2 regions of the Halodesulfovibrio aestuarii DSM 17919 genome follow, and region 2 is predicted to be linked to the other one. Evidence: predicted binding sites of a transcription regulator. Region 2 holds the regulator's gene; the other holds the start of a gene.

Region 1 (7,877 bases), 200 kb from region 2:
TGTGAGAGGTGTATTAAGAACGCCGGAAGTATCCGGGAATAGTGTGATATCCACACCGATAAGCGATGCAAGGCGTTTAATCTCTTCCATGTCACTAGGTTCCACCCAGCCTGGAATGATATTCACTTTGCCGTTTTTCTTATCAGTTTCGTCTGCCAGCTGTGCCATAGCTTTCACCATGTTGCTAAAGCCTGTGACGTGGGAGCCGACATAGCTTGGTGTTGGAGCACCAATAATGGTTTTACCTTCCGGTACCTTACCTTCGGAAACTGCTTTGGCTGCGATTTGTTTTAAATCGTCACCGATGGTTTCAGACAGACAAGTCGTGTGTACCGCGATCACCTCGGGGTCGTAGACGGTAAAGATGTTGTTAATGGCCTGAAGCAAGTTTGCCTGCCCGCCAAAAACTGATGCACCTTCAGTAAAAGAGCTTGTAGCTGCTGAAATAGGTTCTTTGTAGTGCCGAGTCAGCGTTGAACGATGGTATGAACAACAGCCCTGCGAACCGTGACTATGTGGCAGACAGCCTTTGATACCGAGTGCGGCATACATTGCGCCAATAGGCTGGCATGTTTTGGCGGGGTTAATAGTCAGAGATTTACGCTCTGCTACCTCTGTAGGTGTATGTTTAAGTAACATTCTATTTCTCCCTGCTTATTCCCATACAAACGTGGCGGTTAGTTCCGGATTTTCCTGCCAAGGTGCTTTCATGTAGCTCCAGACCTTGCTGTTTACCAGACGGTCAATTTCTTGGTAGAAATTGATTGCGCCTTTAAATCCTGCATATGGTCCGCCGGAATCGTAGCTGTGCAGCTGCTTCATTGGAATTCCAAGCTTCTGGATAGAGAATTTCTCTTTAATACCTGCGCAGAACAAATCTGGTTTTAAGAGTTCAACAAGCTTTTCCGCTTCGTACTGGTTGAGGTCATCAATAATGATAGAACCTTTATCTAAATCCGGATTAAGACCATCGTAATGTCTGAATTTGAGACCTGCATCTTCAAGAGCTTTTAACTCTGCTGGTGTCTTACGGGCTTTGAACTCATCAGGCGAAGGCGTGATTTCCAGTTCTTCAATGTTACGAGAATCAGCATCTACTTTGATATTTGGAATAACCTGACGGCCTTCATAGTCGTCTCTGTGTCCAAATTCGTACCCGGCAGATATTGTTTTCATTCCTAATTCGGCAAACAGGTCATTGTAATGGTGAGCTCGTGAGCCACCAACGAATAACATGGCTGTTTTGCCTGCTGTGCGTTCTTTTATATCTTCGATTGCAGCTTCAACCTCAGGCATTTCTTCTGCAATGACGTCGTTAACTTTTTTCACTAATTCTGGATCATTGAAGTATTCAGCAATTTTCCGAAGTGACTTTGCGGTGCTTTTTGCGCCAATAAAGTTAACCTTAATCCAAGGGATGCCGTATTTTGTCTCAAGCATGTCAGCTACATAGTTAATGGAACGGTGGCACATTACACAGCTGAGGTCTGCGTGTTGGGCAGAGGCAAACTGATCGTATGTTGAGTTACCGGAAAAAGTTGCGATGTTTGTAATTCCGCACTTTTTAAGAATTCGATCAATTTCAAAACCGTCTCCACCGATATTGTATTCACCAAGGAGGTTGATTTTGTATTTGCCTTCCTTAGGTTCCTTGTTTTCACCTACAAGGTGGGTGAAAACCTGGTTGTTCGCAATATGGTGACCGGCAGACTGGGATACACCTTTGTATCCTTCACAGGAAAATCCAAAGACGTTGCAGTCGCCGAATTTTTCTTTCATTTTTCGGGAGACAGCATGAACATCATCACCAATCAATCCAACAGGGCAAGTGGAGAAGATACAGATGGCTTTTGGGTGGAACAAGTCATAGGCTTCCTGAATCGCAGCCTCTAACTTTTTTTCACCGCCAAAGATAATGTCCTGATCCTGCATATCTGTTGAAAAACAGTACGGGATGTAGTTTTCGCCATCCACGCCTGGATCTGTTTGGTTACGGCGAGTGAGCCATGAGTAGAAGCCGCAACCGATAGGGCCGTGTGTAATGTTAACGATATCGCGTGTAGGGCCCATAATAACGCCCTTACAACCGGCGTATGTGCAACCGCGCATGGTAATAATGCCGGGGATAGTACGGACGTTGGCAACGATTTCTGGTGGTGCTTCACATTCGGTTGCTTCGTTAATCATTATTTGTTTGGCGCGCTTGCGGGCTACTTTGGGTGGATACTTCTTAAGAAGTTCCTTTTTAATATCAGTAGGGTCCCACTGCACCATTTTCGGTTTGATACTCATTTTTTAGTCTCCTTGGTGCTTAAGCTATAGATTTTTCGCCGCACTCACCTGATCTGACACGAACGGCGTCATCAACAGGGCTGACAAAAATCTTACCATCGCCGGGCTTACCTGTTTGGTTGGCAGCAATAATCGTTTGAACGATGTCATCGACTTCACTATCCGGGACAACTGCTACAAGCATGCGTTTTGGGTATAGTTTGCCCTTTTCACCAAGAACAGCAGCGGCTTCTTCGTAGCCTTCTTCCATACCGGCAAGAACTTTTTTATTAACAAAGCCTTTGCCTCTACCTTGGACTTCATATGCATAAAATGCATCCAGTCCGAGTTCTGTAAGTGCCTTTTTAGTGCGGTTCATCATGTTCATACGCACGACTGCAGTAATCTCTTTCATACTGTTAGCCCTCCGCTGCTGGAGAAGCTTCTTTAATACCAGAGCTGATGGTATATACGTCTTCAACTGGTGTTACGAAAATTTTACCATCACCAAATGCACCTTTTTTACCAGAGCGTGCTGCATCCATAATTGTTTCAATGAGATAATCTTTATCTTCAGCTTTGACTGCACATAACAGCATTACTTTAGGCAACTCGTCGTATGTTACTTCACCAATTTTAATGCCTCGTTGCTTACCACGCCCTGCAACAGCAAATTTTGTTACTGCAGGAAAACCCTTGTCCATAAGTTCCTTAAGTACATCATCTACTTTTTCAGGACGGACTATTGCTTTAACCATGATCATCATATTCATTCTCCCGTGCAGCGTTATACTGTGCTATAATGCAGTTGTTGTGCTTGTGTTTCGTGGTTTGCGATCTAGCTTACTTCCATAAGACCAAAATCTACCAGCAGGCTTTCCAGTTCTTCAATTTCTAAAGGAGTCGGGACCACAAACATTTCGTTTTGATCAATAGCGTTTGCTAATCCTCGATATGCATCTGCCTGCGGTACGGTGTCATTCCATTCAAGAACAGTTTTTCTGTTGATTTCTGCACGCTGTACGTCGTTGTCACGTGGGACGAAGTAAATCATCTGTGTTCCAAGCTTGCGTGCGAATTCTTCAATCATTTCTTTTTCGTTATCAACATTACGGGAGTTACAAATGAGGCCGCCAAGGCGAACGCCGCCGGACTGCGCGTACTTCATAACACCTTTACAGATGTTGTTAGCAGCATACATAGCCATCATTTCACCAGAGCAGACGATGTAGATTTCTTCTGCTTTGCCATCTCGGATAGGCATCGCGAATCCACCACAAACAACGTCGCCAAGAACATCATAGAAAACATAATCTAACTGTTCAGATTCTTCGTAAGCACCGAGGTTTTCAAGCATGTTAATGGAGGTGATGATCCCACGACCTGCACAGCCAACCCCAGGTTCCGGGCCACCGGATTCTACGCACCATGTGCCGCCGAAACCGCCTTTACGGATGTCTTCGAGTTCAACATCTTCACCTTCTTCACGAAGTGTATCCAACACTGATTTCTGCTGTAATCCACCAAGCAGGAGACGGGTTGAGTCAGCTTTAGGGTCGCAACCAACAACCATTACCTTGCGGTCCAGCATGGAAAGACCTGCTACTGTGTTCTGTGTTGTAGTAGATTTGCCAATGCCGCCTTTGCCATAGATTGCTACTTTTCTCATTTTTATCTCCAAGTCTGTAAGGTTCCTATTGCAACTATGTTTTCTTTAAAGCGAATGGCGTGCCAAATATTGCAACTTGAAAAATATCTTTAAAATAAAGTGTCTTATGTCGTTTGTGTGAGCTTAGAAGGTACAAGCATAGGCATGTAGGAACCTACAAACCTGTCTACAGAAATGTAGTTTCCTACAAAAAGGTATGTGTAATTTGGGAGATGGTGTGTGTGGATGCACTATGTTTTGTGAGAATTACGATGATGGGCATGTTGGCACTATTAATGCTTGTATCTGAGTATCGTGTAATTGCCATCTGACGTTGTTAACGATGGTTAAATGGTCTTATATGAGGAGTTATTATGTTGTTAGATACAACGTTAAGAGAAGGTGCTCAGTTATTCGGTGCATATTTTACTATAGATACACGAAAGCAAATTCTATCCAGCTTATTACAGGTTGGGGTAGATGAAATAGAATTGGGGTGGATAGGGCAAAGTGAGCTGACTGAGTTTTCGACGTACGCTCGAAGTCAAACATCTTCTATAAAGTTGAGTGTGTGGTCGCCGTGTAGAGAAGCTGACATTCGCGCAGTGGCAAAGTTGCCCGTGGATAGAATAAACATTGGCGTTCCATCGTCTGATTTACATATAGAAAAAAGATTATCCACGCAGCGGGAAGTGTTACTGGAACGCCTTGTCGCAAATATCAATGTGGCAAAAGAATGTGGCATTCCTTACATCTCAGTTGGGCTGGAAGATGTGTCGAGAGCTGATGAGTTATTCGCTTTACAGATGGCATTGGTAGCAGAAACGCATGGAGCATCCCGTGTGAGGCTAGCAGATTCTTTAGGCCAATTAACACCTCTTACTATGGCTAAACTCATGAACCGGTTTCGGGATGCGTTTAGTATAGACATAGCTGTTCACTGTCACGACGATTTCGGTATGGCTACGGCTAATTCTATCACTGCGTTAGAATGTGGTGCTGATTATGCCGATATAAGCGTTCTTGGGGTGGGTGAACGGTCAGGAATCGCGGCAACGGAAGAGTTGGTCGCTTATTTAGCAATAAAACAGAAAGACACTCGTTATGCTCCTGATATTCTAAAGCGGTTATGCGAATTTGTAGCTTCTGCGGCGCATGTATCCATCCCGCGAACTAAAGCTGTTGTGGGAACTGATGTCTTTGCTTGCGAGTCCGGTTTGCATGCACACGCTTTGAGTAAGTCTCCAGAGTTATTCGAGCCCTACGATCTTGAACAAGTAGGGATTACAAGGAAAATTCGTGTCGGGAGCAAAAGTGGCAGAAGTGCTGTGCTGATAGCTCTAAATGAGTATGGGCTTGTGGATGAAGCTAATACTCTTGCTCAGGAATATATTACGGACGTGACGAAAGCAGTATGCCAATTGTCCTGTAAGCTCGAAAGGCCGTTAACTGAAGATGAATTGGGTGATGTGTGGAAAGAGACAATACATGGGGTTGAAGTTCATTAGTCGTTGTTTTTGATTTAAAAAAGAACCATTTAATAAGGTTGGTACCGCTATGTTGAAGAAAAAATTTACTATATGTGTATTGCTGCTGATGGTTTTTGCGGTAGTCGCGCAAGCAGGTGCGACATCGAAAGTTGGGAAAGTCTCCATCGCTTGTGCTGCCAACTTTACAAATACGCTTAAAAAACTGGCTGCTGAATATGAAAAAACAGGAGCAAAGGTGACATGTTTATTTGGATCAACAGGAATGCTATACGGACAGATTATTAATGGTGCACCCTTTGATATTTTTTTCGCAGCGGATGAAAAACGACCAGCGATGTTGTTCGATAAAAATATTGCATTGCAACCTAAGGTCTATGCTCAGGGGAAAGCAGTATTGTGGTCTATGAAGCCAGAGTTAATGTCCCTGCCTACATGGACGGACGTACTTGTTTCTCCTCATCTGGTGCATTTAGGAATTTCAAATCCTAAAACAGCGCCATACGGAGCAACAGCAGATGCTTCGCTACGGGGTGCACAGCTATATTCAGAAGTTGAATCTAAAATCGCAGTTGGCAAAAGTGTGGGAACTGCTTTTCAATATGGGTATACGGGCGTCGCAGATGCGACTTTTATCGCATTATCACAAGCTCTTTCTGAAAAAGGTCTGCAGGGGAAATATTGGGATATCCCGAATTCAAATAAAATTAATCAGGCTGCCTGTATTTTGCGATCAGGTGACGTTGAAAGTGCCAAAAGATTTATGAAATGGATTGAAAGCAAGGAAGCACGTTATATTATAAGTAGGTACGGTTATGAGTAGTGAAGACATTAGTGCCCTATGGGTAACGTTCAAGCTTGCAACAATTGTTATGATAGTGTTGCTGCTATTCTGTACGCCTCTTGCGTATATGTTGGCCAAAGGGAATATGCGGGGAAAACGCTATATACAAGCCGCCTGTAATTTACCAATGGTTTTGCCTCCAACTGTATTAGGGTTCGGACTGTTGTTCATCATGGGGCCATACTCTGTGGTTGGCAGTACTTGGAAATCGCTAACAGGGTTCTCCCTTACGTTTTCTTTTACCGGACTAGTTATAGGCTCCCTACTGTATAGTTTGCCTTTTGGGATATTGCCTATGCAGGCTGCTTTTGAAAAAATTGATGATAGCCTTATAGAAGCAGGTCGGGCTCTAGGATTTTCTAATATACAAACTTTTTTTTATATAGTGCTTCCTAATAGCCGTGGTGGGATTGCAGCATCAGCAGCACTTATCTTTGCTCATACAGTTGGGGAATTCGGAGTAGCATTAATGATAGGCGGCTCTATTCCTCATCAAACTCGGGTGATCTCTATCGCAATTTTTGAGCATACGGAAAGTATCAATTATGAGGCCGCAGCTGTACTTTCTTTAGTTTTGCTTGTTGTTAGCTATATTTCTTTAGTTTTTATAGGAAAAAGTTCTTCTAGTGTTCTAATGGGACGGAACTTTGCTGGAAATAACAATCCTAAAACAATGAGGTTGTCTTATGGAACCGCGCAAACCACATGTGTCAGAATTTGTGACCAGTGAAAATGTTGAGTTGTACGAGAACGGAAGTGTTGCCGTATGTTCGTTTGTTGCTCCTTGTGTCGTAGCAACTCAAGCCGGAAGTCTTATACCTCAATATTCTACAGACGATCTTCGTAAGAAAACTCTTCAGGCAGTAGCTTTTTACCGTAGTGGTTTTTTACGTTCATTGCCCTTAGAGACGCAGAGCTCAGTGTTAACTCCTATAGGTGAAATGTCCGCAGAGCTAATCACCTTTTATGAGAGTGGTGCCGTAAAAAGAGTGTTTCCTCTTAACGGAAAGCTCTCTGGGTATTGGGGGGAGGAAGATGAAGCCTCTCTTGCCAAGAGTATTTCCATAGATATTGGTGGCCATAGCGTAAGAGCAAAATGTATTAATGTTAGTTTTTATGAGCAGGGTAGCGTAGAGAGCATAACTCTTTGGCCCAATGAAACTATCGCATTAAATACTCCGGCAGGAAAAGTGCAGACGCGAATAGGAGCAAAATTTAGCCATGCGGGCGGGATTCTTTCTGTTGAACCGGCTGTTCCTACCGTAGTAAAAACTCCGATTGGAAAGATAACTGCGTACGATCAAGATGCTGTCGGAGTTATAGGTGATAACAATTCATTAGCGTTTTTTGAAACTGGTGCCATTCGTCGTGTCACGGCTATGCATACAAAAATTATTGCGAAAGACTTAGCAGGTAAGATAACCGTATTGCATCCTGCAACACGCGAAAGTTTATGCGGGAATGAGGAAGAAGAACTTATTCCAATGGTTATAGAATTTAAGCCTAACGGAATACAAGTGACCACAGGTGTAAGTGATTCGTCATATAACCTTAGTTATGATGAGTATGATATAAAAACACAAACATTCATTCCTGGGTTTGACGCTGTTTCATTTTGTAACCCTAT
Region 2 (7,877 bases):
TTTATTATAAACGCTCAAGGTAAACTTGAGGGTATAATTAACTCCATAGGTGGTTAAATGAGAAAGTGGCTGATTTGGGGAGCATTGTTAGCTTTACTCGGTGGTGGAATATACTACTTGCACAGTTCAGTAGAAGAACAGATTGCAGACAAAGTAAGTGAAGCCATTGGCAATAATGCTAAAACAAATGTGGACCTTTCTTTAAAAGGAATAGAGCTGAAGCAGGGTGAAGCCGGTAAAGAGCTGTGGACGCTGAAAGCTACTAACGGTTGGTATCAAAAAGATGAGAGCATTATTGATCTTGCTGAGCCGGACATTATGTATTTTGTCCAACCGAACCGTGATAAAGTGCATATTGTTGCGCCTAACGGTACCATCAACCAGAATACGGGCGTTGCCCGTTTATGGGGTGATGTGACAGTAGTTAATCAGAAGGGCACCATAACAAGCAGTGAACTTACTTTTGAAGATAAAAAGAAACTGCTCATTATGACAGGTAATGTTATTTTTACAGGCGATGGCTTTAATGGTTCTTCCGACAATGCAAATTGGAATTTAAAAGACAATTTAATTACAGCAACCGGCAATGTGGTTGTTAACTTCCGTGCTGAAAAGCTGGACGACGCGACTGGTGGAGAAAAATAATGAAAGCGCTTTTTCGAATTCTTGTGTTATCTTCTTGTCTCATTACGTTAATTGGTACGGTTGCTATTGCAGCCCCAGCTAAAGATGACGTAAAAGTTACTTCTGAAAAAATGACATACAGTGCGGATGGTCAAACAGTCGTATTTATTAAGAACGTTGTGGTAAAACACCCGCAAGCAGATATCTGGGCCAACAAAGTTACCGTATATTTGCAGGATGATAAAAATGCTCCAAAGTCTGAAAATGTTGGAGGCATGAATCCAGGTAAAATTGAAAGAATTGTTGCCCAAGGTAATGTCCGTATTAAAATGGAAAAGGGCAGACGAGGCACCTGTGATACAGCGACATACACGCTTAATGATGAGCTGCTTGTTATGACTGGGTCTCCAAAGTTAAGTGAAGGCAAAAATACTATCGCCGGCAATATTATTAAATTTTGGGTAAAAGAGAACCGCAGCGAAGTACTCGGCTCTACAAACCAACCTGTTGAAGCAATTTTCTCAGCACCAAGCAAGGCGAAAAAATAGATGTCAGTTATTCAAGCTGAAGGGCTTTGCAAGATTTACGGTAAGCGCGAGGTTGTTCGTGATATTAACCTGCGAATGGAGCAGGGGGAAATTGTTGGACTTCTCGGGCCGAATGGTGCCGGTAAAACAACCACGTTCTACATGCTCATTGGCATTATCAAACCCAATGCAGGCGTCGTGCGTGTAGATGACATGGAAGTGACAGACTGGCCCTTGCATGAACGTGCGCGAATAGGTTTAAGCTATCTTCCACAAGAAAGTTCAGTTTTCAAGAAATTAACTGTCTTGCAAAACTTACAGATTATTCTGGAACAAACAGAACTCTCCCGTAATGACCAGAAAAAACGGGCTGAAGAGTTAATGGAAGAATTTGGTATCGCACACATTCGAGACACTCACGCTATGCACATTTCTGGTGGTGAACGTCGCCGTCTCGAGATAGCCCGCGCATTAATCCGGGATCCAAAATTTATCCTTCTTGATGAGCCATTTGCAGGCATCGATCCACTTGCTGTAGACGACATTCAGGACATCATCCGTAAATTGCGTGATAAAGGAATGGGAGTGCTCATTTCCGACCATAATGTTAGAGAAACATTAAAAATTTGTGACAGAGCAAATCTTGTTTATGAAGGGCAGATCATTCTTTCCGGCACACCGCAAGAAATTGTAGACAACCCTAAGGCGCGCAGTGTCTACCTTGGAGAAGATTTTAGCCTCTAGCACATCGATAAAAAAATATAATCTGCAAATGTGTAATAAAAAAAAGCCCGTTCTACGGGCTTTTTTCTTGGTTGCATATAACTTTTCTATGTGGCAAAAAAGAGTTCAGTTATCGAATTTGGAATGTTTTTTGATAGGCAGTATTCACACATTATATTTCAGCTTTTTAGCTAGTCGAACCACATAGGACATTCTTATATATGGCTCTTGAACTTCGCCAACAATTAAAGCTTACCCAGCAGCTTGTAATGACACCACAATTGCAGCAGGCAATCAAACTGCTGCAACTTTCTCGCGTGGAACTTGCTGAAACAGTTCAACAAGAACTGCTGGAGAACCCTTTCTTGGAAGAGTCTTTGGAAGAAAGTGCTAATCCAGACAAACCGTCTACCGCAGATCAACGAAAAGATGACCAGGAAGCTTATGATAAAGAGCTTTCCAACAACGCTGACTGGGAAGACTATCTGGGTGACTTTTCAAGCACCACCAAACAGGTTTCAATGCGGGAATCTGAAGCACTAGAAGAAATGAGCTCTTTCGAGGCTCGTCTTGCTCCGGCTCCAACTCTCGATGGACACCTAAACTGGCAACTCATGCTTTCTCCACTTACCGAAGAACAAATTCGTGTCGGAGAAATTATTATTGGCAGCATCAGTTCTAATGGATATTTGCACGTATCTTCAGAAGAACTTGCCGAAGTTGCTCAAAGCGACATAGAAACTGTCGAACAGGTGATTACCCTTATTCAACAATTTGATCCTATAGGGGTTGCAGCACGCACGCCACAGGAATGCCTGCTTGTTCAAATTAAAGCCCTTAACTATGACCGGGATCCAATTCTTGTAGATATTGTTACTAATCATCTTGAGGACCTGGAAAAGCGTCGCTACAAACCACTTGCCCGCAAATATAAAATTTCTCTTGAAGATCTCAGAGAGTACCTTGATGTCATTCAAAGCCTTGACCCAATGCCGGGGGCACGGTTTAGCGGTGGGGAAGCACACTATGTTTCTCCAGACGTTTACATCTATGAATACGAAGGGGACTTCATCATCGTCCTTAATGAAGACGGTTTGCCACAATTACAGCTAAGCGAATTAACAGAACAACTCCCGAAAACATCTAATGCCAAAGAAAAAGACTATTATCAGGAGAAGATGCGATCTGCATCCTGGCTCATTAAAAGTCTGTACCAACGACAACGAACTTTGTATAAAGTAGTTGAGAGTATTGTTAAATATCAAAAAGAATTCTTTATTAACGGTGTCACATCGTTAAAGCCACTTATTTTGAAAGATATTGCTGATGATATCGACATGCACGAATCAACGGTAAGCCGTATCACCACAAATAAGTATATTTCGACCCCGCATGGCATTTTTGAATTAAAATTTTTCTTCAACAGTGCGATTGGCCTTGATGATGGTAGTATGGTCGGGTCTGAGAGCGTAAAGGCTCTCATTAAAAAACTTATTAGTGAAGAAAATACAAAGAAACCGTTAAGTGATGAGAAAATCGGAGAGATTTTAAAGGAAAAACTTCAGGTTAACATTGCACGAAGGACTGTGGCTAAATACCGTACCGCAATGAATATCCCTTCATCATCCAAGAGAAAGGTGGTATTCTAGAAGCGAAACCAACTCCCACAGGGTTTCAAAAGTATCCAATTAGGAGGCACCATGAACATCGCTTTCACATTCAAGAATTTTGAGCCTTCCAATCACCTAAAAGCATATGCCAAACGACGCTTTAACAAGCTTGGCAGATTCTTGCCGAACCCTGAACACTTGGAAATGCAAGTCTCACTTTCTGTTGACAATTTCCGCCACAAAGCAGAAATTTCACTTGTATCGGACAACTTAACTCTATCCGCTACAGAAGAATCTGAAGACATGTATGCAACCGTTGATCTTGTTCGTGATAAACTCAAAGCACAGATCATACGTCGTACGGAAAAACTACAAACGAAACGCAAGGGTGCAGAAAAGTTTGTACTCGAAGGTACTTTGCCTCCGGAAGAAGTAGTAGATTCTGAACGAACCATTATTGGTATGGACAACTTTGTACCAAAACCTATGGATCTTGACGAAGCCGCTATGCAGCTTGATGCACTGGATTATGATTTTCTTGTTTTTCTTAATGCTGAAACCGAACGGGTTAATGTGATCTACCGCCGTAAAGATGAAAACTTCGGTTTGATCGATCCCGTTTACTAGGAAATGTAATGAAGCTGGGTGAATACCTAGAAAAAGAACTTGTACTGCCGGAGCTTACCGCCAGCACCAAGCAAGAGGCGCTGGCGGAGCTCTTGGCTCCTGTTGTTGAGAAAAATCCATCTCTTGATGCTGAAGAAATTTTTAACGTGCTTATGGAACGAGAAAGTCTCGGAACCACAGGCATTGGTAATGGCATTGCCATTCCTCATGGAAAACTCCCCTCACTCGATAAAATAGTCGTAGTTGCAGGGCGAAGCTTAGACGGTCTGGACTTTGATGCTCTCGATCAAAAACCATGTAAAATTTTCTTTATGGTACTTGCACCCGAAAACGTTGCAGGAACACATTTACGCATCCTAGCTCAAATTTCACGACTCCTGAAAGACGAGGATTTCAAAAAACTCTTTATGGAATCTGACACTCAGGACGCTTTATGGAACCTTTTAGCTGCTGCGTAAAATGAGTATCCAATGATTTCTGCATCTCAACACGTGATCCCTGTAATCATCATCGCGGGACTCTCTGGAGCCGGAAAAAGTAGTGCGCTAAAAGTCTTTGAAGACATGGCATACTACACAATTGATGGACTCCCGATGTCCATGACATCAGAATTCATGGATGTTCTTACAGAATGTGGCCTTGAAAGCTATAAGGGGATTGTTCTCGGAGTAGATGTCCGGCAATGCTCATTCAAAAGTGAATGGACAACAGCAATTAATAAATTAGTTGCAGACGGATATTCACCAACTGTCATTTTTCTCGAATCACGCGCCGATGTTATTCTTCGACGTTATAAAGAGACCAGGCGTCCGCATCCTTTCGAGGGTAATGGTATTGGCCTTGAACAGGCAATGACAAACGAACGTGCTCTGATGGCACCAGCACGAGCAGAAGCAGATTTTATTTTTGACACTTCAGAGTATTCTATTCATGATTTGCGTCGTGTACTGCAACGCAGATGGCAGTCAGAAGAAAATGATATGAAGGGCCTTAAAGTTCACCTTATGAGCTTTGGGTTTAAGCATAATACCCCTTCTGAAGCAGACATGATTTTTGACTTACGTTTTTTACCAAATCCACATCATGATCCAGAGCTACGCCCATACAGCGGACAGGATGCCCCCGTTGTTTCCTACGTGCTTAAGAACAGTGTGGGACAGACCTATTTACGAAAGCTTGAAGACTTATTACACTTCACGCTTCTGCAAATGGAAAAAGAAGGGCGCTACCGCATCACCATTGGCTTCGGCTGTACTGGTGGACGACATCGCTCTGTTGCGGTAACTGAGGCCATATTCGAATTTTTGAAAAAATCTGACTTTGCTGTTTCAAAAGAGCATCGTCATATCAACTTGGCATAACACCTAAGATAACAATCAATACATATAATCTCATGTCTACCACATTTCCTGAAGAAACAAATATTGGTGTAGTTATTGTTACCCACACAAACTACGGCGCGGCACTGTTAAGTGCGGCTGAAGTTATTATGGGCAAACAACCTTCCTGCGAAACCGTAAGCGTTGATAGCGAAAAAGATGTTTCAGAAACTGTCACAACTATTAAAGCAATGGTTGAAAGCGTAGACCAAGGACGCGGAGTGCTCATTCTTACAGACATGTTTGGTGGAACCCCGACAAACTTGAGTCTGTCACTACTCGGAACCAGACATTTAGAAGTACTGACGGGTGTAAACCTACCTATGCTGCTCAAGGTATTTGGTTGTCGGAGCATGGCTCTTGACCGTCTTGCTATTGAAGCAAAAGATGCTGGTGGTAAAGGTATTGTCATGGCCGGAGAAATCCTGCGAAGCAAGGTTAACGAGTAAATTATGGCTTGGATTCGCATTGATAACCGTTTGATCCATGGGCAGGTAATTGAAACTTGGATTCCATATACCAATGCCAAAAATCTGCTTGTCGTGAACGATGACTTTGCAGATGATGCATTGCGTCAACAAATTGCAACACTCGCGATTCCAGATCGAATTTCTGTAGATTTCATCCATATTACAGAAATTATGGGCTACGCTCAAAGCAACAACCTTCAGGACACACTTATCATCGTCGCAGATTGTGACGATGCAAAGCGTATCCATGATCAAGGTTTTTCCTTTGACTCAATTAACATAGGAAATTTGCACTATGCGCCGGGTAAAAAACAACTCTGCGACCACATAGCAGTTTCAGATCACGACCAAGAGTGTCTGAAATTTTTTGCTAATCACGAGATTATTCTCGATTTTCGCTGCGTGCCAAACCAACCATTACAGATTAAGGGGTTATAGTAATGGATGTTGTTTTTCCTGTTATTCAATCTTCCTCAATTCCTTGGCTTAGTGGCTACGCTTTTTTTTTGCCATTCTGGCTCTGCTGCGAACCAATGTTAATTTAGGTTTTGTTGAGCGCCCGTTAGCTATCGGCTTTTTCTGGGCGATCATAACAGGAGAATGGGAGTTAGCGCTCCCTGCAGCTATTTTCTTCGAGCTTTTTTGGCTCGATCTTTTTCCAGTTGGAACATATATCCCACCTAATGGAACTGCATCACTAGTTGCAACCCTAGCCACAGCCAGCTTTTTTTCTTTGCAATTCCCATCTCAGCTCGTAATTCCCATGGTACTGTCCATGCCAGCCGCCTTGATCAGCCCACATCTGGATCAGGCTCTTCGCCAACGACATAATAAGCATCATAATAAGCTGCTTGCACTTAAAAAAACAGAATTCGACGTTGATGAAGAACTTTTTTTGCATAAAATTATAAGCAAAGCCTTGCTTCAAACGGTCAGTATCAATTTTGTTTTCTTCTTTATCTACCTGCTTGTGCTAATTGGCACGATCTCCGTCGCATACGACGTCCACGGCTCCATCATTGAATGTTCAGGTCTTTCATGGAGCTATTTATGGTTCTTTGCAACTCTTGGTGGGGTACTTTCTCTCAGAGTTCGGCGCGCCTATTATTCCTTCTTTTTTTTCCTCTTTAGCGTGGTAGTTATTACCAATTTGTAAGATTCCACGTAAGAAAAAAAATGCACTAAGTCACACAGTACTACTTGGCAGCGGATTTGCTTTGTGCTATCTGTCACAAACTCAGTTTGGAAATAAGCGTGAACAACGCGTTACAACAATTTCTGGAGGAAATTACCATGGCAGTACTCGTAATGGGACATATGAACCCGGACACCGACTCTATTATTTCTGCAATCGCTGTTGCGGATGCACTCAATAAACGTGGCATCGAAGCTAAAGCAGTAGCGCAGGGCGAAGTTACCCCTGAATCTGCTTTTGTTTTAGAAAAATTTGGCCTTACCGCTCCAGAAGTTGTAACTTCTGTTGCAGGTCAGCAAGTATGGCTCGTAGATACCTCTGATAAAGCGCAGCTTCCAGCAGATATCGACGAAGCAGAAATCTGTGGCGTAATTGATCACCACAAACTGGGTGACATCACCACCTCAAATCCACTTGAAATGTGGGTATGGCCTGTAGGTTGTGGTTGTACCGCAATCAAAGGTTTCTACGACCACTACGGCCTTGAAATCCCTGCTGGCATTGCAGGCGGCATGCTTTGCGCTATTCTTTCTGATACTGTAATGTTCAAGTCTGTAACTTGCACCGAAGCTGATAAAGTGGCTGTAGAAGCTCTCGCTAAAATGGCTGGCGTTGCCGACACAACAGCTCTCGGTATGGAAATGTTCAAAGTTAAGTCTGCAGTAGATGGCGCAACCATGGAAGAACTTGTTTTCCGTGATTACAAAGACTTTGACATGAAC

What was found. The regulator sigma-54, encoded in region 2, starts transcription at its own class of promoters, with help from an activator protein. The targets are predictions, from matches to a motif close to CTGGCACGGNNNNTGCTT.
Region 1: F461_RS0113205 (LeuA family protein) is a predicted target of sigma-54. The motif match lies at 4,204-4,221, and genes of this name have one in related genera.

What each region holds. Positions count from the first base shown of each region.
Region 1 covers NZ_ARQF01000021.1:505,403-513,279, forward strand. Annotated here, with positions in the region: gene nifK (nitrogenase molybdenum-iron protein subunit beta) at 1-639, opposite strand, end outside; gene nifD (nitrogenase molybdenum-iron protein alpha chain) at 655-2,292, opposite strand; gene F461_RS0113190 (P-II family nitrogen regulator) at 2,312-2,686, opposite strand; gene F461_RS0113195 (P-II family nitrogen regulator) at 2,691-3,038, opposite strand; gene nifH (nitrogenase iron protein) at 3,110-3,940, opposite strand; gene F461_RS0113205 (LeuA family protein) at 4,294-5,427, shown strand; gene modA (molybdate ABC transporter substrate-binding protein) at 5,477-6,229, shown strand; gene modB (molybdate ABC transporter permease subunit) at 6,222-6,980, shown strand; gene F461_RS17925 (hypothetical protein) at 6,937-7,877, shown strand, end outside.
Region 2 covers NZ_ARQF01000021.1:707,549-715,425, reverse strand. Annotated here, with positions in the region: gene F461_RS0114210 (KdsC family phosphatase) at 1-57, shown strand, start outside; gene lptC (LPS export ABC transporter periplasmic protein LptC) at 58-645, shown strand; gene F461_RS0114200 (LptA/OstA family protein) at 645-1,172, shown strand; gene lptB (LPS export ABC transporter ATP-binding protein) at 1,173-1,895, shown strand; gene rpoN (RNA polymerase factor sigma-54) at 2,096-3,523, shown strand; gene hpf (ribosome hibernation-promoting factor, HPF/YfiA family) at 3,575-4,111, shown strand; gene F461_RS0114180 (PTS sugar transporter subunit IIA) at 4,120-4,569, shown strand; gene rapZ (RNase adapter RapZ) at 4,582-5,472, shown strand; gene F461_RS0114170 (PTS sugar transporter subunit IIA) at 5,505-5,939, shown strand; gene F461_RS0114165 (PTS sugar transporter subunit IIB) at 5,943-6,398, shown strand; gene F461_RS18765 (hypothetical protein) at 6,736-7,116, shown strand; gene F461_RS0114155 (manganese-dependent inorganic pyrophosphatase) at 7,254-7,877, shown strand, end outside.